Prochlorococcus marinus XMU1412: one gene and its partner. The protein of the gene in region 2 binds, or shares a complex with, the protein of the main gene of each other region. Links are inferred from orthologs where the notes say so. Each region holds a gene or a part of one and is shown on either strand. Other genes may lie near its edges.

Region 1 (11,888 bases), on a different replicon or contig from region 2:
TATTAAATAGTTAATTTATCAAAATGAATAGTCAAATAAAAAACAAAGCTGTTTATTGGGGAACTGGAAGAAGAAAAACTTCAGTAGCTAGAGTTCGCTTGATTCCTGGAAATGGACTAATAAAAATTAATGGTCGTTCTGGAGATGATTATTTAAACTATAACCCTCTGCACTTAAATTCAATAAAAGCACCTTTGCAAACTCTAGGCCTTGAGAATTCTTATGATATTCTTGTAAATGTATTTGGTGGTGGATTGACAGGTCAAGCAGATGCTATCAAGCAAGGAGCAGCAAGAGCACTTTGTGAATTATCTCCTGACAATAGGAAACCGCTAAAAACTGAAGGTCATCTTAGTAGAGATCCTAGAGCGAAGGAACGAAGAAAATATGGTCTTAAAAAAGCAAGAAAAGCTCCTCAATTCTCTAAACGTTAAAGGAATTTAAATCATGCCAAAATCAGAAATACACCCAAAATGGTATCCAGATGCGAAAGTTATTTGTAATGGAGAAGTTGTAATGACTACTGGCTCCACGCAGCCTGAATTACATGTTGATGTATGGAGTGGTAATCATCCTTTCTTCACTGGAACTCAAAAGATTCTTGATACAGAAGGAAGGGTTGATAGATTTATGAAGAAATATGGAATGGGTTCAGCTAATTCGGCCACATCAAAAGAAGAAAAAGATTCTAAAAAATAGAATTTTCAAAAATTAAGCATAATTTCAATTGGAATACTCAACATTAATTGCAAGGTTGAAAACTGCTTCAGAAAGTTTTGAAAATTTGGAAGTGCAGCTTGCAGATCCTGATATAGCTAATGATCCAAAAAAATTAGAATCAATAGCAAGAGAAAGGTCAAAATTGGAACCTCTAGTGGTTGATTTTAATAAGTTGCTTGATACTGATAAAGAAATCGAAGATTCAAAAAATCTACTTAGAGAGAATAGAAATGATAAAGAAATGGAATCTTTGATTAATGAGGAGTTAATTACTCTAGAGGAATGCAAGAATGAACTGATTCAAAAAACCACAATCGCCTTATTACCAAAAGATCCAAGAGATGAAAGAAGTGTAATGTTGGAAATCAGAGCCGGTGCAGGAGGTAACGAGGCTTGTATTTGGGCGGGTGATTTAGCAAGAATGTATGAAAGATATGGACAAAAAATTGGATGGTCTGTAAAACCTGTAAGTGCTTCCGAGTCCGATATGGGAGGATTCAAGGAGTTAGTTATATCAGTTAAGGGAGATTCTGTATATAGTCAACTTAAATTTGAGGCTGGTGTGCATAGAGTCCAAAGGGTTCCAGCTACTGAATCGCAAGGTAGAGTTCACACCTCTACTGCTACAGTGGCCGTCATGCCTGAGGCTGATCCTGTTGAAGTTAAGATTGATCCAACTGATCTAGAGGTTGGCACAGCAAGATCTGGAGGTGCAGGGGGACAAAATGTTAATAAGGTAGAGACAGCTATTGATCTTCTCCATAAGCCTACAGGAATAAGAGTTTTTTGTACTCAAGAGAGATCACAATTGCAAAATCGCGAACGAGCGATGGAAATTTTAAGAGCTAAATTATATGAAATTCAATTAAAAGAAGCTAATGCAAAAGAAAGATCTCAAAGGCTTTCCCAGGTTGGAACAGGTGACAGGAGTGAAAAAATTAGAACTTATAATTTTAAAGATAACAGGACAACTGATCATAGATTAGGTTCCAATTTTTCATTAGAACCAATTCTTGCTGGTCAATTGGATGAAGTGATTGATGCATGCATAGCACAAGAACAAAAAAGAATGATGGAAGATTTTAATAACGGAGCAAATTAAGATTTTATTTTTATTAGATTGCAATTCCTATTACGTATTTACTCCATTCTTTATGTCTGCCAGAGTCAATTTGTCTTGTGGCCTCAAAATTAAGATTACTAAGTGGACGATAAGGCTTGCGTTTTAAAGGCATATTTGCCTCGCTTGGGGTTCGGTTACCTTTTTGTACATTACATCTGAGGCATGCTGTAGTAACATTTTCCCAGTTATCTGATCCACCTCTACTTCTCGGTAAAACATGATCTATTGATAGGTCGCTACCCCTATAGTTACAGTACTGGCAAGTATTATTATCTCTTAGGAGAATATTTTTTCTTGTTAAAGAAACCTCTCTAAAAGGTACCTTTACGTAGTAACGAAGTCTTATAACTGTCGGCAATTTTCTGCCGCAATGTATTGAATATGTTTTATCTTCCTCTAAGCTTTCTGCTTTACCTTTGATCATCAAAATGACAGCTCTTCGCCAAGAAGTGATATTCAAAGGTTCATAAGATGCATTTAAAACTAGAGTCTGGCTCATGCCAAAATACAATTTACATGTCATGCTAACTGTATATTTCAATAAGCGCATGTAATTGTGCAAAGTTAATGCAAATTCGGCAATCTAATCAGGGATTTAATTTTGATAAATATCCAATTTTTGAACAAGATCTAGATCCAAAACAAAGGGCATGGATAGAAGTTAAAGGTAAAGCATTAGAGGCAAATGTAAGGCAATTAAGAACAAAACTAAATAATAATTGTCAATTTATGGCGGTTGTCAAAGCTGATGGATATGGACATGATGCAAAATTAGTATCAGAATATGCTATCAAGGGCGGAGCTTCAGAATTAGGTGTTGCTACTTTAAAAGAAGGGATTAAGCTACGTTCTTTTGGAATTAAAAAACCAATTCTTATTCTCGGAAATCTATATACAAAAAGAGATTTAATAATATCCTTTAAAAATGATCTTATGCCAACTATCAGTAGTATAAGAGAGTGTTTAATTTGTAATAATATCGGGAAGCACTTTGGATTGAAATTTTCTTTACATCTTAAGGTTGATACTGGAATGTCAAGATTAGGGTTTGAATCTAATAAATTTGTACAGCAATTCGAAAAAATAAAATCTTTTGAGAACATTTCAATAGAAGGAATATATAGTCATTTATCTTCTGCAGATGAAGATAACTCATTGGATTCTCAAAGTATTACACAATTACAAAGACTGAAGTTTAATCAATTATTGAAGCAAATAAATCTTGATCGAAATAATCAAATTAAGATTCATTTGGCTAATTCTGCTGGAATGCTTCTTAACAAAGATTTTCATTTTCACATGGTGCGTGTTGGACTTTCTATGTACGGATATAGTCCTCTAGCCAAAATAGATAAAAATTTATTACTTAAACCAGCTTTATCTTTGAAGGCCAAAGTAGCTTTTATAAGAACTATTGATAAAGGTGTGAGTGTAAGTTATGGAGGCAAATTTGTGAGCCACAGAAAAACTAAGTTAGCTGTATTAAGTATTGGTTATGCAGATGGTGTACCAAGAAATCTTTCAGGCAAGATTAACGTTATTCATAATAATAAATTTTATCCTCAAGTTGGTTCCATAACTATGGACCAAATGATGGTGGACATAACAGATTCCAATGAAATTAAAGTTGGTAGTACCATGTTATTACTTGGATCTAATGGAGATAAAACAATTTCTCCTCTTGAATGGGCAAGAAAATCTAATACTATCCCTTGGGAAATTCTTTGTTCTTTTAAAAATAGATTACCGAAAGTTCAAGTAGATTAGACATTTCGATTAAATAAAAAATTTTGAATGTTTGCATAAAAATTGATAATGTATAAGAACTGGAGAGGTGGCTGAGTGGTTGAAAGCGGCTCCCTGCTAAGGAGTTACAGGAGGTAACTTTTGTCGAGGGTTCGAATCCCTCCCTCTCCGTTATTTATTTAGAAATTTTTTTTATTAATATTTGTTTTAAAAAAGGTCAAGATTAATATCTTTAAGGTCATAAATAGAATTTAGAATAAAGTCAGCGCCTGCATTTCTAAGATTTGTTTCGTAAGAAGTACGTTCTTTTAATCGAGAATTTAAATGTAAATGAGGCGGCGCTATTCCTATACTTATGAATTTCTGAGATGGTATTTCCTTTCTAGCATTTATAACTGTATTTATATCTGCAATAGTATCTCCTACATATGCAATGGGAACATTTGATTCGCCAAGTTTATCTCCAATAAGCTTTTTTGATAAGTTAATAAAACCTTTAGGATCAGGTTTGTCAGGGGCATCTCCCATAGATATTAAAGGTGGTGATTTTAGTCCAAGTCTTTTTTCTAAAACAAATTTCGCAGAAGCAGACTCTGCACCACTAACAAAACCCCAGATTATTCCATTACCTTGAATTAAATCAAAAAACTTTTTATCAACTAATAATTCCTCATTTGTTATGTACCCAGACCAATATTTACTATCCTTATTTGGATCTCCACCAAAGTAAAACTCTTCAAAACATTTTACTATTTCCTTTCTTGGGGGAATTTTAAGGTTTAAGTTCTCTTTTTTTATATATCTTTTTATAAGTTCTAAACTTAAATCCCAGTCATTATTCCAGATCCCTTCATTTTTTGCATTATCAATATCTATATAACTTGGTTCCCATCCGGAAAATTTGTAAACTGTTTTTTTTAATGAAAGTCTGTAACTATTTTCTACGCTGCGGATTACTCCATCAATGTCAAATAAAATTAAACCAATATTTTTCAATTAAATTACTTACTTCATTATTATAAAAGATTAGTATTCTCTTAAAGAAAAAGCAAAGAAAAACACTTTATATTAAAAGATTATGGATTATCTAAACTTAATTTTGTAAATATCCTCTGGGAGTAAGAAATATTTCGTCAACTAAGGTTGTTTGAGAATTGCCAATAATAATGATTGACAACATATCAATCTCTTTAAAAGGAATGGTGTTTAAGGTGAAAAATTTTTTGGATTGATTTTCTCTCCCTACTTGTCTAGCTATTAAAACTGGAGTATCCCCAGGCCTAGATTGTAAACATATATCTATTACACTTTTTAGCTGCCAATTTCTTTCAATGGATTGAGGATTAAATAAAGCTATTACAAAGTCACCCATAAGAGCTCCTTCAATTCTTTTTTCTATTAAAGACCATGGAGTTAATTTATCGCTTAAGCTTACTGAACAAAAGTCATTCATTAGTGGTGCTCCACTAATCGCAGCCGCTAATTGAACACTACTTATACCTGGATGTACTTCAAAGTACGGTCTATATTCTTTTTTGATTTTTTGAAGTAATTCTAAAAGTAAACCTGCCATGCCATAAAATCCAGATTCACCTGAAGAAATTAAAGCCACTTTTATTCCTTCCTCAGCTAGTTTAATTGCTTTACTGCATCTCTCTTTTTCTTCAGTAAGTTTACTTTCAATTAAAATTTGGTCACTTCTTTTTAAGGGTTTAATTAAATCTAAATACATTTTGTATCCGATCCAAACAGTACATCTTGAAAGTGCTTTTCTTGCATTATTGGTTAGGAAGGAGATATCACCAGGACCACTTCCAATAATATGGATTTCGCCATGGGTTGGATTATATTGATTTTGAGATTCTGCTATGGCGATAGTTACTGCCCCAGATTGATTTTTAAAAATTCTTTTTTCTTTTAGTAATTTTGATGAATCTCCAGCTGCTAGTAAGCAAGAGGCTTCTGCTACGGAAGGCGTGCCAATTTCCTTTTGGACGATATTTGATGGATTTGGAACAATTATATTTGAAAGATCTTCTCTGGTAAAAAACTTAATAGGCAAGTTTTTGTCTTCAGCAAGTTCTAAAATTCCTTTTTCATCTTTTTTAATATCAATAGTTGCAAATCCTGCTATTGAGTGAAGTGATAGATTACTTGACTCAAAAAAAGTTTTTAAAGAATTAGCTATTAAATTTTTGCTGGTATTTCTCTCACAACCCAATCCAATCCATAATACGGGCGGATGCCAAGTAGTTTTTTGATTTTTGAAGATGCTTACATGAAATGTTGCAGCTGGTTTTTCATTTTCTTTTTCATAAATTTGATTGATATTCTTAGCTGATTCTGAAGTTTTCCACAATCTATTACCAGATAATTGTTTGCAAAATATTTCGTCGTTCTTAGATTGTTTAATTACTATTTTTGACCAATCCTTTATATTGCCTGATCTTTTCCAACCCCATTGATTTCCAAATGCATCAAGATTTAAGATGCTTTGATCATTTGAATTATTAGTTTCTATTATTTCGCCACCTAATAAATTAGCAATTTGATATGCAATATTTTGTGTATTTGACTGATGTAAGCCAATTAAGGGAACTATCTTGGAGCATTTGTTATCTATAACGATTACACCTGGATCTTGATCTTTAGAGGTTAAAAAAGAATTTATTATGCGTATTGATGCAGCAATTGACCCTATAAAAATTATTAAATCTATCTCCGGCCACTTTTTAATTAGGATTTCTCTAGGCTTTTGTACTTGAATAAGTTCATTTTCCTTTCCATCATCTTTTGAAGAACTTGCAATATATATATCGTTGACAAATTTGGTTTTTTTAAGCCTTTTTAAAATTTCTTTTGAATTATTTGATAGACCTATTGCAATTCCTTTCAAATTAGAAACTATCGATAGTTACTTTGAAATTATATCCTGTCGCTTGATTTAAAAAATTTTCTTTGAAATATAAAAAAAAATTTAAGAAATTTAAATAAAATCTGAGTAAAAATACTCATAATTTAGTCTTAGACTAGAATTTAACAAAATATTCATATAGTAACAATCATTAGAACATTTGTTACGTTAATGCATAACGAAAGAATCTTTGCCTTATTATTTTTGAAACGAATATCTAAAGTTCCGAGGGATTCGTTTTCTTGAACATTATTATTAAAAATAGGTTCAAGATCTGATCAATCGGCTTTAATGTCAATTATTTTCGAGGTGCTAGATGACCATCAGCCCACCAGAAAGTGGAGAAAAAAACAAAAAAGTTTTGGAGGATCCTGTCAAGGCCGATCCGAGACCTATTGATTTTGCCAAATTAGATAAGCCAGGTTTCTGGTCAAGTAAATTATCTAAAGGTCCAAAAACTACAACTTGGATCTGGAATTTGCATGCTGACGCACATGATTTTGATGTGCATACAGGCGATGCTGAAGAAGCAACAAGAAAAATCTTTTCAGCTCATTTTGGACATCTTGCAGTCATTTTTATATGGATGAGTGCTGCATTTTTCCATGGAGCAAGATTTTCTAATTATTCAGGTTGGTTAGCTGATCCAACTCATGTAAAACCCGGAGCTCAGCAAGTATGGGCAATTGTTGGTCAAGAAATGCTTAATGCTGATCTTGGGGCTAACTACAACGGTATTCAAATCAGTTCAGGAATATTCCACATGTGGAGAGCATGGGGAATTACTAATGAAAGTGAACTGATGGCATTAGCTATAGGTGCTGTAGTAATGGCTGCACTTATGCTTCATGCCGGAATTTTTCATTATCACAAAGCAGCTCCAAAAATGGAGTGGTTCCAAGATATTGAGTCTATGCTTAACCACCATATAGCTGGTTTAGTAGGACTAGGATCTCTAGCATGGGCTGGACATTGTATTCATATCGGAGCTCCTACTGCAGCACTCTTAGATGCAATTGATGCAGGCTCTCCTTTAGTAATCAATGGTAAAGAAATAGCAACTATTGCAGATATGCCTATGCCGCATCAACTCTGTGATCCACAAATTATCGGTCAGATATTTCCTGGATTAGCAAGTGGTACAGGTAATTTCTTTAGTTTAAACTGGTTAGCTTTCTCAGATTTCCTTACTTTCAAAGGTGGACTTAACCCTGTTACAGGAAGTTTATGGATGACTGATGTTTCACATCATCACTTAGCTTTTGGTGTAATAGCAATCATTGGTGGTCATATGTATAGGACCAATTACGGTATTGGTCATAGTATGAAAGAAATATTAGATTCACAGCAAGGAGACCCAATATTATTTCCTGCTCCTAAAGGTCATCAAGGTCTTTTTGAGTTCATGGCAGAAAGTAGACATGCCCAGCTTGCAGTAAATCTAGCAATGCTTGGATCAATAAGTATACTTGTATCTCATCATATGTATGCGATGCCTCCATATCCATATATAGCTACTGACTACATGACAGTTCTTGGATTATTTACTCATCACATGTGGATAGGTGGATTATTCATAGTAGGTGCAGGAGCCCATGCTGGAATTGCAATGGTTAGAGATTATGATCCAGCAAAACATATTGATAACGTATTAGACAGAATCCTTAAAGCAAGAGATGCTTTAATCAGCCACTTGAACTGGGTATGTATGTGGTTAGGATTCCATAGCTTTGGACTCTATATTCACAACGACACTATGAGGGCTTTGGGTAGACCTCAAGATATGTTTAGTGATTCTGCAATCCAACTTCAGCCAATTTTTGCTCAATGGGTACAGAGTATTCAAGCATCTGCTGTTGGTACTTCTCTTTTAGCAGGTACTGCAGAAGCTTTACCTCACAAAGCTTTAAGTGAAGTTTTTAATGGAAGTTTAGTAGAAGTGGGTGGAAAGGTTGCTATAGCTCCAATTCCATTAGGGACAGCTGATTTAATGATTCATCATATTCATGCTTTCCAAATTCACGTAACTGTTTTGATACTTCTCAAAGGAGTACTTTATGCAAGAAGTTCAAGGTTGATCCCTGATAAAGCTTCTTTAGGATTTAGATTCCCTTGTGATGGACCTGGAAGAGGTGGTACATGTCAAGTTTCTTCATGGGACCACGTTTTCTTAGCCCTTTTCTGGATGTATAACTGTTTATCAATAGTAATTTTCCACTTCTCTTGGAAAATGCAGAGTGATGTTTGGGGACTTACTGGTGGTAACTTCGCACAAAGCTCCATTACTATTAATGGTTGGTTAAGAGATTTCCTTTGGGCGCAAGCTTCTCAAGTATTAACAAGTTATGGTCAATCAATAAGCATGTACGGTTTGATGTTCTTAGGAGCTCACTTCATATGGGCATTTAGTTTAATGTTCCTCTTTAGTGGAAGGGGATATTGGCAAGAATTATTCGAATCAATTGTTTGGGCACATAACAAACTTAAAGTTGCTCCAACCATCCAACCAAGAGCTTTATCTATCACCCAGGGTAGAGCAGTAGGTGTAACACACTTCCTTGTCGGCGGTATTGCTACCACATGGGCCTTCTTCCATGCTCGCCTTTTCGGGCTGGGCTAATTACCTGAACTTCACCTCTTTAATTCAATGGCAACAAAATTTCCATCATTTAACCAGGGTCTAGCTCAGGACCCTACAACCCGACGAATATGGTACGGAATAGCTACCGCTCACGACTTTGAAAGTCATGATGGTATGACCGAAGAAAAGCTTTATCAGAAGCTTTTCTCTACACATTTTGGTCATCTCGCGATTATCGCCCTCTGGGTAGCTGGTAACTTATTTCATATTGCTTGGCAAGGCAACTTCGAGCAATTTGTACTTGATCCAACTCACGTTCGTCCTATTGCTCATGCTATTTGGGATCCTCATTTTGGATCTGGAATCACAGAAGCAATGACACAAGCAGGAGCTAGTGGTCCAGTAAACATAGCTTACTCAGGTCTCTACCATTGGTGGTATACAATTGGAATGAGAACTAATGAGCAACTCTTCCAAGCTTCAATATTCATGAGTATTTTGGCTTGTTGGACTCTGTTTGCAGGTTGGTTACACTTACAGCCAAAATTCAGACCCTCTCTAGCTTGGTTTAAAAATGCTGAGTCAAGATTAAATCATCATTTAGCTGTCTTATTTGGTTTTAGTAGTATCGCTTGGACAGGTCATTTGGTTCATGTTGCTATACCTGAATCAAGAGGACAGCATGTAGGTTGGGATAACTGGTTAACAGTGCTTCCACACCCTGCAGGTTTAGCTCCTTTCTTTACTCTAAATTGGGGAGCTTATGCTCAAAATCCTGATTCTTTAGATCAAGTATTTGGAACAGCTGAAGGAGCTGGAACAGCAATATTTACTTTCTTAGGTGGTCTTCATCCTCAAAGTGAGGCATTATGGCTTACCGATATTGCGCATCACCATATTGCGATTGGAACAGTTTTTGTAATTGCTGGTCACATGTATAGAAATACTTTTGGTATTGGACATAGCCTCAAAGAAATTACAGAAGCTCATAATACAAGACACCCTAATGATCCTCATAAAGGTAGTTTTGGGATTAACCACGATGGAATATATGAAACCGTAAATAACTCCTTACATTTCCAACTTGGATTAGCATTAGCATCACTTGGTGTAGCAACTTCTCTAGTGGCGCAACATATGGGTGCACTTCCTTCTTATGCTTTCATTGCAAGAGACTACACTACACAATCTGCTTTATATAGTCATCATCAGTACATAGCAATGTTCTTGATGGTTGGTGCTTTCGCACACGGTGCTATTTTCTTTGTTAGAGATTACGATCCAGAATTAAATAAAGATAATGTATTAGCAAGAGTGCTTGGAACGAAGGAAGCTTTGATAAGTCACCTTAGTTGGGTAACAATGTTGCTTGGATTCCATACTCTAGGAATTTACGTTCATAACGATGTTGTTGTGGCTTTTGGTAATCCTGAAAAGCAAATTCTAATCGAGCCAGTATTTGCTCAATTCGTTCAAGCTGCTCAAGGTAAGATGATGTACGGTTTTAACGCTTTATTATCTGATCCTACAAGTTCAGCAACTCTCGCAGCTAATTCATTACCAGGTAATCATTACTGGATGGATCTTATCAATAGACAAGATGCATTAAGTGCTTTCTTACCTATCGGGCCAGCAGATTTCTTAGTTCACCACGCTATCGCTTTAGGTCTTCATACAACTGCATTAATCCTTATCAAAGGTGCACTTGATGCTAGAGGAACAAAATTAATTCCTGATAAGAAAGATTTAGGTTATGCATTCCCTTGCGATGGACCTGGACGTGGAGGTACTTGTGATAGTTCATCTTGGGACGCTATGTACTTAGCTATGTTCTGGGCATTAAATTTACTAGCATGGGTAACTTTCTACTGGCATTGGAAACACCTAGCAATTTGGCAGGGTAACGTAGCACAATTTAACGAATCAGGAACTTATCTAATGGGTTGGTTCAGAGATTATCTCTGGTTAAACTCTGCTCAACTTATTAATGGATATAATCCATTTGGAGTAAATTCTCTATCTCCTTGGGCTTGGATGTTCCTATTCGGTCACTTAGTTTGGGCTACTGGTTTCATGTTCCTAATATCATGGCGTGGTTACTGGCAAGAGTTAATTGAAACATTAGTTTGGGCACATCAGCGTACTCCAATTGCTAACCTTGTTGGCTGGAGAGATAAGCCAGTTGCACTTTCAATTGTTCAAGCTAGATTAGTTGGATTAGCACATTTCACGATTGGAAACATACTTACATTTGGTGCATTTGTTATCGCATCCACTTCAGGTAAGTTTGGTTAAATTTTCCTTAAATAATTTAAATCACCACATTTGTGGTGATTTTTTTTGTTTAATTTTAATGTTCTAAATTAAGTTAAAATTGTGTAATTATTATTAAATATAAATGTCAGATATAAAACAATTAATTTCTATTATCGTCCCTGTTTTTAATGAAAGCGAGAGTATTGGTCTTTTATTAGATGAAGTTATAAATGTAATGTCTTCTCATAAATTCTATTTTGAATTGATTGTTGTAAATGATGGTTCTAAAGATAATACTCATCAAGTATTAAAGCAACTAACTCTCAACATTAAAGAATTGTCAGTAATTTCCCTCCGCAAAAATTATGGTCAAACTGCAGCAATGTCAGCTGGCTTTGATAATTCTAAGGGCGATATTGTTATTACTTTGGATGGAGATTTACAGAATGATCCAAATGATATTCCTCTATTAATTTCAGAAATCAATAATGGTTATGATTTGGTTTGTGGTTGGAGGTTTGATAGAAAAGATAAATTAATTAATAGAA
Region 2 (12,039 bases):
ATGATTATGGAATTAATTGATACAGTCGCTTTTCAAAGACTAAGAAGAATAAAACAACTAGGCGCTGCATCATTACTTTTTCATGGCGCAGAATCGAGTAGATTTACTCACTCAATTGGTGTTTTTTGTATAGCTAGAAAAATTTATAAGAGATTAATTGAAATTAAATCTTCATTTTGTGAAAATAAATTTATTCTTTATGGAGCAGCTCTACTACATGATTTAGGTCATGGGCCTTTAAGCCATACCAGTGAAACAATATTCAAGCATAATCACGAACAATGGTCTGAAAACTTAGTTACAAATTATTCTCCAATAAATTCAATCCTCAAAAAATATGACAACGAATTACCGAAAAAAATTGGTGAATTATTTCAATCAAAACAACTATTTTCAAAACCTTTAAAAACATTGATAAGTAGTGAGGTAGATTGCGATCGTCTCGATTATCTTTTACGCGATAGTTACAACACAGGTACTAATTATGGGTTAGTAGATTTAGAAAGAATTATTTCAGCTCTCACCTTTTCACCCGATGGTAATATCGGAATCAAACCAAAAGGAGTGATCGCTATCGAGCATTTCCTCGTACTAAGAAACTTGATGTATAGAACAATATACAATCACAAGATAAACGAAATATCGACATGGATTTTGGAAAAAATACTATACACAATAAAACATTATTATGAAAAGAAAATTTGGTTAGATGATTCTTTATATAAATGGATTTTTTCACCTTCCAAGATTGATTTTGATGATTTCATAAGAAATGATGATGTAACCTTTTTTTATCATTTGATGAGATGGAAAGATGAATCTTTTGAACCACTTTCTACACTATGCAAAATGTTTATTGATAGAGATTTATTAAAGGCATCAGACATAAGTTTTTTAACTAAGATGAATAGATTAAAAATCCTTGCATTTGCCACAAAATTATGTGAAATGAATGGTTATGATCCAGAAATATTTTGCGGTATTAAGGAAAAGTCTTTTAAAGGTTTTGAATCTAACAATGCAATGAAAATATGGGACGGCACTTATCAAAACGCATTAGAAAATAGTTCTGCATTAATAAAAACTTTAATGAGATCCCAGGAAAGCTCTTTTATTATTTATCCAGGTATGATCAAAAATGAAATTAATAATGAAATTTCATTGATGAAAAACAATCCCTAGATTTAATTCAATGGAAATCGTTTTAAAAAATACTAAAAGTAAATATTTAGAAATTTTTTCTTTATTAGATTTAGATAATATCCATGAAACATTCAAAAAATTTTCTTCCATCAAGGAACCTTTAGAAGCAAAAATTTTCGTAGTCAATGAGTCAATAAGTGCTCATCAATTAGCAAAAGTAAAAAACCATTTTGACAAAATTAACATTTGTTCCTTATGCATTTACTCAAACAATAGAGATACAATACTAAGCGGAAAGTTTTTAAAAATAGATTCAGTTTTTATTAGAGAGCAAGAGATTAAAAATAAGTTATCATTATTCAATTCAAAGAAGAAATACGATATCCTTCACAAAGGAACATTACGATCGGGTGAAAGAATATCTTCAAATGGAAACCTATGCATTATTGGAGACGTTAATCCAGGAGCAATAGTTTCCGCTAAAAAAAATATTTACGTTTGGGGCAAATTACTAGGGATCGCATTCGCAGGTAAAAGCGGGAATAAAAATGCCTCTATTGCATCACTTTATCTAAACCCTTTACAGTTAAGAATTGCAGATGTGGTAGCTATAGGACCAAAGGATAAACCCAAAAATTATTATCCAGAAATTGCGGTAATAGATAAACAAACGATAATTATCAAACCACACTTAATCGAAAATAAAAATTAATCAATAATTTGCAATAAATTAATTCACACTAAATAAATTTAAGAATTACTTAATCTTTAAAATATTTAACTTTCTGCAAGTGGCTTTATTATTTGTAAAATCTTAAAAATCGTGGGGAAGAATACTCGCACAATATTAATTTGTTCAGGTAAAGGAGGAGTTGGTAAAACAACTTTAACCGCAAACCTAGGTATAGCACTTGCTAATAGCGGAGCAACAACTGCTGTATTAGATGCTGATTTTGGTTTAAGAAATTTAGATCTTCTTCTAGGATTAGAAAATCGCATCATTTATACCGCTCAAGATGTTCTAGACAAGAATTGTCGTCTTGACCAAGCATTGGTTAGACATAAAAAGGAACCCAATCTTGCTCTTCTACCTGCTGGAGATCCAAGGATGTTGGATTGGATGAAGCCCGAAGATATGAAAAAAATTAGTGAGTTACTTAGTGAAAAATTTGATTTTGTCTTAGTAGATTGTCCTGCTGGCGTAGAAGATGGCTTTAAAAATGCTCTTGCAGCCTGTAAAGAAGCTATTGTTGTTACTAACCCAGAATTATCGGCAGTGCGGGATGCGGATAGAGTAATAGGGATTCTTAATACTTCAGATATTGAGCCTATCCAACTTGTAATCAATAGAGTTCGCCCTAACATGATGGCTAGTCAAGAAATGTTATCCATCGAAGATGTTCAAGGGATCCTTTCTTTGCCTTTATTAGGGATTGTTTTAGAAGATGAACAGGTAATAATAAGTACAAATAGAGGAGAGCCACTGACCCTTTCAGATGGTAGATCTCCTGCAAAAAAATGTTATTTGAATGTTTCTCAAAGACTTACAAATAAAGATGTACCAATTATCGATCTTAAAAAAGAAGGCAAAAGTCTTAAAGATAAATTCATGAGATTAATGCAAACAAAGGTTTTTTAAAATGATGACTCTCAGAGATCTTATAAATAAATTACTAGGCAGAGAAACGTCTAGTGCAAATACAGCTAGAGAAAGATTACAACTTGTACTTGCTCATGACAGAGTTGATATGAGTTCCTTAACAACTGATCTTTTAGATAAAATGAGGAAAGAGATCCTTGATGTTGTTGCTAAATATGTTGAAATTGATTTTGAGGAGGTGGCAGTAAGTTTAGAGACTGAGGATAGAATGACAGCACTAGTTGCCAATTTGCCAATTAAAAGAACTATGTCAGGAGAAATAAAATTCAAAAAAACTGATAAAGCTGATAAATCTAACAAAGATATCAAAAAGTAATAAATTTAAAAAAAGCTAAAAAAATACTGATAATTGACCCTCCCTAATTGTAAGATGAAGAGATTGCCGGCTTAGCTCAGCGGTAGAGCAGCGCTTTTGTAAAGCGAAGGTCATCAGTTCAAATCTGTTAGCCGGCATTTTGATTTATTTAATTCTGTTGAATATTCTTTCCTGAAAATAAAAAGACTAAACCTATCAGAGCAACAATAGGAAAAAATCTTATCTCCAGAACAAACTCTAAAAAAGATGCAAGGGGTTCAAATATCCAATACGTAAAAAATTGAATTAAAAAAACAAAAAATAATAATAAAAACATTAATACAATTCCCTAACTAATACTTCTCCTTCTCTAATCAGTTTCCAATTTCCACTTTTCTTCCAAAATATAATAGTACTTGCTTTTCCGCTACTTTTTCCCCAGGGGATAGGGCCCAAAATTTTTACAGAAGGGAAGTCTAGAGCAATACCTTCAGCTGTAATTGATCCTTTAAAACCTGAAATATTTGCACTGGAAGTTAACAATGGGCCTGTCTCTCTCATAAGAGATTGTGCGATATTTGAATTTGGAATTCTCAACCCAATAGTCAGATCATTACTAGTGAGGTTTGCTGCCTGCTTTGATGAAGCAGGAATAACAATTGTCAGAGCTCCAGGCCAATATTTTGAGGCTAAATTTTCGTAATCTTCTTTAGCTGATTCGTGAACATAATCAATTAAATGTTTATGTTCTGATCCCATAAGAATTAAGGGTTTGTTTCTATCTCTTTTTTTAAACTCATAAATAATATTTGAGAATTTTGGTAAGCATCCAATTGCAGGTAAAGTGTCTGTTGGGAAAATTATAGGCAAACCACTTTTAAGAGTCCTCAAGGCAGTTTTGCAGTCTACTAAATTCATTGAGATTATGAACCTTTAATAATTTATTTATATCTCCCAATGGCAAACCTACCAATGCCTGAAAGATCATTCACGATTTCTATGGATGTAAATTTATTTTTAATTAGTAGTTGTTTTACTTTTTCACTTTGATCAAAATGATTCTCTATAATTAGCCAACCATTCTCCTTTAAGAATAATGGTGCTTTTTGAATTATTTCTCTAATGTGCTTTAAACCATCTTCACCTCCTAATAAAGCAATTTTTGGTTCAAAATTTTTAACCTCTTTGGGTAATTTTTCATAAGTATCTTTAGGTATATATGGGGGGTTAGAAATTGCCAGATCTAATTTCCCCTTAAAGCTTTCCAGAGGACTCCACCAGTGTCCGCAATAAAATCTTAAATTTGATTGTTTAGAAGAATTAATGTAATTTTCAGTAGCTATTCCTAATACATCTTGATCTATATCAGTAGCTATTCCATCCCACAATGGATACGCTAATGCCAAAGCAATACTAATAGCTCCCGATCCAGTTCCTAATTCAGCGAAACATAATTTCTGCGAAGTTTTTCCAAATATCTTGAAGACAATATCAACTATTAGTTCGGTCTCTGACCTAGGTATAAGAACTTTATTTGTGACTTTTAATTTTAGATCCCTCCAAAAAGTAATCCCACAAAGGTATTGGATAGGCGAAGAATTTAATAAATGATCTTCCCAAATAGACTCTAAATGGTCTAAGTCATGTTTTAAATATAGGCTACCTTCAGGATTTATACTAAGCGAATTTAGATCACTAGTTGATATACCGCCTACAGAATCAAGTAAAAGAGCAAGAGATTCATGATCTCCCCCCTTAGAAAGTTGTGTTTTTTTCCAAAATAAAATTTCTTTTACAGAAATGCTTAGCATTTATAAAAGCTTTAGCCTTTTGGGCCAAGCTTACCTTTACCAGATTCTGAGTAGAAGCTTGATTTTTCGCCATCTTGAGTAGAAATAAATAAACCTATAAGGAATATTGTTGGCACCCCTACAAATAAAAGGCTAGCTACGAATCCGAAATTAGTTGTTTCCATTTAGTTGACAGTTCTATTAGGTATTAAGACTATAGACATATAACTTGAAATAAAGTGGAAAAATAAACAAATTTTTATCAACTAATTAACAGTCTTAAACAATTAGCGAGGTAATTTTTTATTTTCGCTATTTTTTTTAAGTTCTTCAAAATTTGAAGGTGGAGATTGTGGTTTTGTTAAAATGACTGTAGAGGATTTAACTAATGTTTGGCATGCAAGTCGCCAATTCTCAGGTCTATTTTTAAGTTTTTCTTCTTCTACAGAAGTAAGAGGGCTTAAAGAATTTTTGCTTCCTCCTTCAACCGAAATAAAACAAGTACTGCATTGCCCTGCTCCGCCACAATTTCCTAAAATTCCTTTTAATCCATAAAGTTGTAAGTTCTCTTTCATTACTAATTCTCTTAAATTCTCACCAGGATTACATTGAACCTCTAAATCCTCACGGATAAATCTGATAGTTGCCATTTTTTTAGTTATTTTTCTTATTTTGGCGTTTTACTTTGAGAATTGTGACCAAAATATTAACAATTTTTAGCTTAAAATTCCTTGTAACTCCAGTTCTGCTTATTGATTTGCCCAATTTTTGCAAGAAAATAAATTTATTTACAAAAATCCCTCAAAGACTAAAAAACCCTTACTATCGTGATGTTTAGCTGTTTATTCAGCATAGTTACAAGAAATTAACCGATGGGATTGCCTTGGTATCGAGTTCACACAGTAGTTATTAATGACCCAGGTCGACTACTTGCTGTGCATCTTATGCATACTGCATTATTAGCCGGCTGGGCCGGTTCTATGGCTCTTTATGAATTAGCCATTTTTGATCCTTCTGATGCTGTTCTTAATCCAATGTGGAGACAAGGAATGTACGTTATGCCTTTTATGGCAAGACTAGGCATCACAAGTAGTTGGAACGGATGGGATATTACGGGTGCTACAGGAGTTGATCCTGGATTCTGGAGTTTTGAAGGGGTTGCAGCGGCACACATAGTGTTTAGTGGACTACTGATGCTGGCCTCTATTTGGCACTGGACGTATTGGGACTTAGATTTATGGGAAGATTCAAGAACTGGTGAGCCTGCTCTTGATTTACCAAGAATATTCGGAATTCACCTTCTTCTAGCTGGACTAACATGCTTTGGTTTTGGAGCTTTTCATTGCGCAAACGTCGGGATTTGGGTTTCTGACCCTTATGGTTTGACTGGTCATGTAGAGCCTGTGGCCCCTTCATGGGGAGTAGAAGGATTTAATCCTTTTAATCCAGGAGGAATAGTTGCAAATCATATTGCGGCAGGACTAATGGGTATTATTGGAGGAATTTTTCACATAACCAATAGACCTGGAGAAAGGCTGTATAGAGCATTAAAACTTGGAAGTCTTGAAGGAGTTCTTGCTAGTGCTCTAGCTGCTGTACTATTTGTATCTTTCGTTGTTTCTGGAACAATGTGGTACGGTTCAGCGACAACTCCAGTCGAGTTATTTGGTCCTACCAGATATCAATGGGACTCTGGATATTTCAAAACTGAAATTAACAGAAGGGTCCAAGCTGCTATTGATGATGGTGCCACTAAAGAAGAGGCATATGCATCAATCCCAGAAAAGTTAGCCTTCTATGATTATGTTGGAAACAGTCCTGCAAAGGGAGGATTATTCAGAGTTGGAGCTCTTGTAAATGGTGATGGTTTACCAACTGGTTGGCAAGGTCACATTTCTTTCCAAGACAAGGAAGGTAACGAATTAGAAGTTAGAAGAATACCTAATTTCTTTGAAAACTTCCCAGTTATACTTGAAGATAAAGAAGGTAATGTTAGAGCAGATATTCCATTTAGAAGAGCTGAAGCAAAGTATTCATTTGAACAAACTGGCATAACTGCAACTATCTATGGAGGAGATTTAAATGGACAAACATTTACTGATCCTGCAGTAGTTAAAAGACTAGCCAGAAAAGCACAGCTTGGTGAAGCATTCAAGTTCGACAGAGAAACTTATAAATCTGACGGTGTATTCCGAAGCTCCCCAAGAGCATGGTTTACATATGCACATCTATGTTTCGGATTGCTATTCTTGTTTGGACACTGGTGGCATGCTTCAAGGACTCTTTACAGAAATTCCTTTGCTGGTATCGACGCTGAGATTGGAGACCAAGTTGAATTTGGTTTATTCAAGAAACTTGGTGACGAAACCACAAGAAGAATCCCAGGAAGGGTTTAAACTAAACTTTATTACTTAATCTTATGGAAGCTTTTGCATACGTTCTTATTTTAACTCTTGCAGTCGTCACTTTATTCTTTGCTGTCGCCTTTAGAGATCCACCTAAATTCGATAAAAAATGATGTTATTAAAAAACCTCTTTAACAAGAGGTTTTTTTTTACTTTTCATAATTAGGATTTTACTCTACTATTAGAGTTACAGTTCACCTTATTTCACTACATGCAGTGTCCAACCTGTCAAAACACAGATAGCAGAGTTTTGGAATCAAGATCTGCTGATAGTGGTAAAAGTGTTCGAAGAAGAAGAGAATGTTTAAATTGCAGCTTTAGATTTACAACTTATGAAAGAGTTGAAACAATGCCAGTTTCAGTTATAAAGAAAGACGGTGGCAGAGAATTATTTGATAAACAAAAATTATTTACTGGCATATCAAGAGCATGCGAAAAGACTAACTTCAGTAGTGAAGCAATTATCAATTTCGTTGATGGAATTGAATCAAAAATTGTTCAAGACTCTAATAAAGATATTAAATCTTCACAAATCGGAGAATTAATACTTAAAAATCTTAGGAAAGAAAACGAAGTCGCCTATATAAGATACGCCTCAGTTTACAGAAAATTTAATGGAGTAAAAGATTTTATTTCAACTCTTGAATCTCTAAAGGGAAATTCAAAAAATCAATTAGCTTCAATTTCATAAAATTCAGCATCTTAAAGTGTAGAATACATATCACAAATGTTTTTTGCTATTGGTTTGCAGGCTAGTAGCATCCCTTTCTAACTACCTTAGGTAGTCTGCGATACAACAAATGAACGAAAATTCTTCCCAAACCGTTAAAGAACTTTCTGAGGATCAAGAAATTAAAAACTCTTCTGAGTTAGATAATGATTCAGCATCTCAAAACGAGGAAGATTTATCATTGGAGAGCGATATCCCTTCAGCAGATTCTTCCTCTAGCAGAAAAAATACGGATTTTGACAACGCAGGATTCACACAAGAAGAATTTGCATCACTATTGGGTAAGTATGACTATAATTTCAAGCCGGGCGATCTAGTTAAAGGTACCGTTTTTGCCTTAGAGCCCAAAGGGGCCATGATCGATATAGGGGCAAAAACAGCTGCTTTTATGCCTGTTCAGGAGGTTTCAATAAATAGAGTTGAAGGACTTAATGATGTTTTACAACCTTCAGAAAGCAGAGAATTTTTCATAATGAGCGAAGAAAATGAAGATGGCCAATTAGCCCTCTCCATTAGAAGAATTGAATATCAAAGAGCATGGGAAAGGGTTAGACAACTCCAAAAAGAAGATGCAACGATATATTCTGAAGTTTTCGCAACAAATAGAGGAGGAGCTCTTGTTAGGGTAGAAGGATTGAGAGGTTTTATTCCAGGCTCTCATATAAGTGCTCGAAAAATTAAAGATGACTTAGAAGGTGAATATTTGCCTTTAAAATTTCTTGAAGTTGATGAAGAAAGAAATAGATTAGTACTAAGCCATAGAAGAGCTTTAGTTGAGAAAAAAATGAACCGACTTGAGGTAGGCGAAGTTGTTGTTGGTTCTGTAAAAGGTATTAAACCTTATGGAGCCTTTATTGATATTGGTGGAGTTAGTGGTCTATTGCATATTTCTGAGATTAGTCATGAACATATTGAGACTCCTCATAACGTTTTAAATGTGAATGACCAAATGAAAGTTATGATAATTGACCTTGATTCAGAAAGAGGGCGAATTTCATTATCTACTAAAGCACTTGAACCTGAACCAGGAGATATGCTAACTGACCCTCAAAAAGTTTTTAGTAAAGCTGAAGAAATGGCTGCGAAATATAAACAAATGTTATTTGAACAAACTGACGATAACGAAGAGATCGTTACAGCTTCATCTGAAGCAGTATAACTTCAATTATATTTTGTGCACGAATATCGGAAATTAAGCCTCATTATTCTTAATACAGGTCTTTTTAATTTACAATAATTGATTTGGAACGATAATCTAATTTAGGATATTCCCTAATCCCAAAATTATTTATAAATGAGTGATTTCATTTTCACTTCAGAATCCGTTACTGAAGGTCATCCTGACAAAATATGTGATCAAATTAGTGACGCTGTTTTAGATGCTTTATTGACTGAAGATCCAGAAAGCAGAGTTGCATGCGAAACTGTTGTTAATACGGGTCTTTGTTTACTTACTGGAGAAATAACTTCAAAAGCAAAAGTCGATTATATAAAACTTGTTAGAAATGTAATTAAAGAAATTGGATATGAAGGCTATAGAGCAGGTGGGTTTGACGCAAATAGTTGTGCTGTTTTAGTAGCACTTGACGAGCAATCGCCGGATATTTCTCAAGGAGTAAACGAAGCAGATGATGTTAACGATGATTTGGAAGATAATACTGGAGCTGGTGATCAAGGCATAATGTTCGGCTATGCATGCGATGAGACGCCTGAATTAATGCCCTTACCGATTAGCTTGGCACATAGATTAGCCATCCAACTTGCCAAAGTGAGGCATGAAGAAGTCCTTAATTATCTACTACCAGATGGTAAAACTCAAGTAAGCATTGATTACGAAAAAGGTTTACCAGTCTCAATTAACACGATTTTAATTTCCACTCAACATAATCCTGAGATTGATGGAATAACAAATGAAGAAGAAATTCGTCAAAGAATAAAAAAAGATTTATGGACGCATGTTGTAATTCCTGCTACTGAAGATTTAGAAATCAAACCAAACATTAGCAATACAAGATTTCTAGTAAACCCCACGGGAAAATTTGTCGTAGGGGGGCCTCAAGGGGATGCGGGGCTAACTGGCAGAAAAATTATTGTAGATACTTATGGTGGATATGCAAGACACGGAGGAGGGGCATTTTCTGGTAAAGATCCCACAAAAGTAGATAGATCAGCTGCTTATGCAGCACGTTATGTAGCTAAAAGCATAGTTAAGGCAAAATTGGCAAAAAAAGCAGAAGTGCAATTAAGTTATGCAATTGGAGTAGCAAAACCAATTTCTATTCTCGTGGAAACTTTTGATACAGGTCTTATTTCACAAGCTAATTTGACTGATCTAATCAAAGAGCACTTTGATTTAAGACCAGCAGCTATAATAAAAGAATTTAACTTAAGAAATCTACCAAAAAAAATGGGAGGTAAATTTTTTAGAAAGACTGCATCCTATGGACATTTTGGCAGAAGAGATCTTGAGCTCCCTTGGGAAAATGTAGAAGAAAAAGCAGCCCAATTAGCCGAGGCTTCCAAAATCTTTTTATAGATATTATTTCTATGCCTGATAATTTTTATGGAGGGTTAGATTTTGGAACTAGTGGTGCAAGAATATCAATAATTAATCTTCATAAGAAATTAGTATATTCAAATTCAGTCCCTTATTCATACAGCTTTAAAAATCCAAATTCTTGGATCAATTCTTGTGAAAATCTCTTAGTCAATTTACCTATTGAGGTAAAAATTAACCTTAATAAATTGGCTATCTCAGGCACCTCAGGGACTTTAATAGCATCAAATTTGAAAGGAGAGCCGATGGGAGAAGCAATATCTTATGACCAAGCATGTAATGAACATATGGTCCTTCTTGAATCATTAACTTCTGGAGAAGATTATCTCCGAACTCCATACAGTAGTCTTGCTAAAGCATTAAAACTAATAGATAAATATGGGACAAATATACTTTTAAGACATCAATCTGATTGGATCACTGGTTGGTTTTTAAAAGATTGGAAATATGGAGAAGAAGGTAATAATCTAAAACTAGGATGGGATCTAAAAAAAGAATCATGGCCAAAAAGCTATCGCAATACTTCATGGCACAAATGCCTACCTCAAATAATAAAAAGTGGGGAAATTATTGGACAAGTGAATATTGATTTTGCAGAAAGATTTAACTTGAATAAGAAATTAATATTAATCTCAGGCACCACTGACTCTAATGCAAGTGTAATAGCTGCAGGTTTAGGTAAAGAAGATGGTCTCGCAGTTTTAGGAACAACTATTGTAGTTAAGAAAATTATTGATAACCCAATAAAAAAACAAGGAATTACAAACCACAAAGTAAACGGCGATTGGATATGTGGAGGGGCATCAAATGCAGGATGTGGTATCTTGTCTCAGTTCTTCTCAGATTTAGAAATAAAGGAGCTCAGTCGACAAATAAATCCATCGAAAAACACTTCTTTGAATCTTTTACCCCTCAATAGTAAAGGTGAGAGATTTCCTGTTAATAATTCTAATTTAGAACCTATACTAGGTCCAAGACCAGTAAGCGACTCACTTTATTTACATGCATTATTCGAGGGGCTAGCCAAGATCGAATTGAAAGGATGGGAAAAACTAGGTGAACTAACAGGTTCACTTCCAAAAAAAATTATTACTGTTGGTGGAGGTTCAAAAAACCCTCAGTGGAGAAAAATAAGAGAAAAAATTATAAATATACCAATAGTTTCATGCAATAAAACCACTTCTTTTGGTACTGCATTATTAGCGATTAATTCAAGGTAATAATTTTTGGATATTTGATAAAGATATAAAATTTTTAATGAAAAGGGTTTCACAAACTACACATCTTAATTTAGAGTATATAGGTTAGAGCCGGGATAGCTCAGTTGGTAGAGCAGGCGACTGAAAATCGCCGTGTCCCCAGTTCAAATCTGGGTCCTGGCACCTTTAAAACCCTGTCTTTGACAGGGTTTTATACTTTCAAGAAATAGTGGGTTCGTAAATTTTTCATAATTTAATTT

What was found.
Region 1: the proteins of prmC (region 2) and prfA are in contact, whole or in part, in a crystal structure (PDB 2B3T), measured with the Escherichia coli proteins. The link is inferred for Prochlorococcus marinus XMU1412 from one-to-one orthologs.

Annotation. Positions count from the first base shown.
Region 1 is NZ_JAAORJ010000004.1:445,949-457,836, reverse strand. Bases 11-2,774 are described here. They hold prfA (peptide chain release factor 1), read left to right. Parts: upstream 11-727; coding sequence 728-1,822; downstream 1,823-2,774. Other genes in these bases: alr (alanine racemase), read left to right, coding at 2,411-2,774; HA152_RS08955 (HNH endonuclease), read right to left, coding at 1,836-2,393; rpmE (50S ribosomal protein L31), read left to right, coding at 448-699; rpsI (30S ribosomal protein S9), read left to right, coding at 24-434; rplM (50S ribosomal protein L13), read left to right, coding at 11-14. In the rest of the region: more of rplM, read left to right, coding at 1-10; more of alr, read left to right, coding at 2,775-3,610; HA152_RS08940 (TIGR01548 family HAD-type hydrolase), read right to left, coding at 3,797-4,585; cobJ (precorrin-3B C(17)-methyltransferase), read right to left, coding at 4,683-6,485; photosystem I core protein PsaA, read left to right, coding at 6,820-9,123; photosystem I core protein PsaB, read left to right, coding at 9,151-11,379; HA152_RS08920 (glycosyltransferase family 2 protein), read left to right, coding at 11,483-11,888. UniProt on the Escherichia coli protein: Peptide chain release factor 1 directs the termination of translation in response to the peptide chain termination codons UAG and UAA.
Region 2 is NZ_JAAORJ010000001.1:295,256-307,294, reverse strand. Bases 2,975-5,889 are described here. They hold prmC (peptide chain release factor N(5)-glutamine methyltransferase), read right to left. Parts: upstream 4,910-5,889; coding sequence 4,040-4,909; downstream 2,975-4,039. Other genes in these bases: psbB (photosystem II chlorophyll-binding protein CP47), read left to right, coding at 5,761-5,889; HA152_RS01660 (2Fe-2S iron-sulfur cluster-binding protein), read right to left, coding at 5,176-5,538; psbM (photosystem II reaction center protein PsbM), read right to left, coding at 4,921-5,073; HA152_RS01675 (L-threonylcarbamoyladenylate synthase), read right to left, coding at 3,435-4,016; minE (cell division topological specificity factor MinE), read left to right, coding at 2,975-3,119. Also shown: HA152_RS01700 (HD domain-containing protein), read left to right, coding at 1-1,182; HA152_RS01695 (septum site-determining protein MinC), read left to right, coding at 1,193-1,855; septum site-determining protein MinD, read left to right, coding at 1,967-2,782; more of minE, read left to right, coding at 2,784-2,974; more of psbB, read left to right, coding at 5,890-7,284; HA152_RS01650 (photosystem II reaction center protein T), read left to right, coding at 7,308-7,406; transcriptional regulator NrdR, read left to right, coding at 7,505-7,984; HA152_RS01640 (30S ribosomal protein S1), read left to right, coding at 8,094-9,182; metK (methionine adenosyltransferase), read left to right, coding at 9,318-10,559; HA152_RS01630 (FGGY-family carbohydrate kinase), read left to right, coding at 10,571-11,800. UniProt on the Escherichia coli protein: Methylates the class 1 translation termination release factors RF1/PrfA and RF2/PrfB on the glutamine residue of the universally conserved GGQ motif, i.e. on 'Gln-235' in RF1 and on 'Gln-252' in RF2.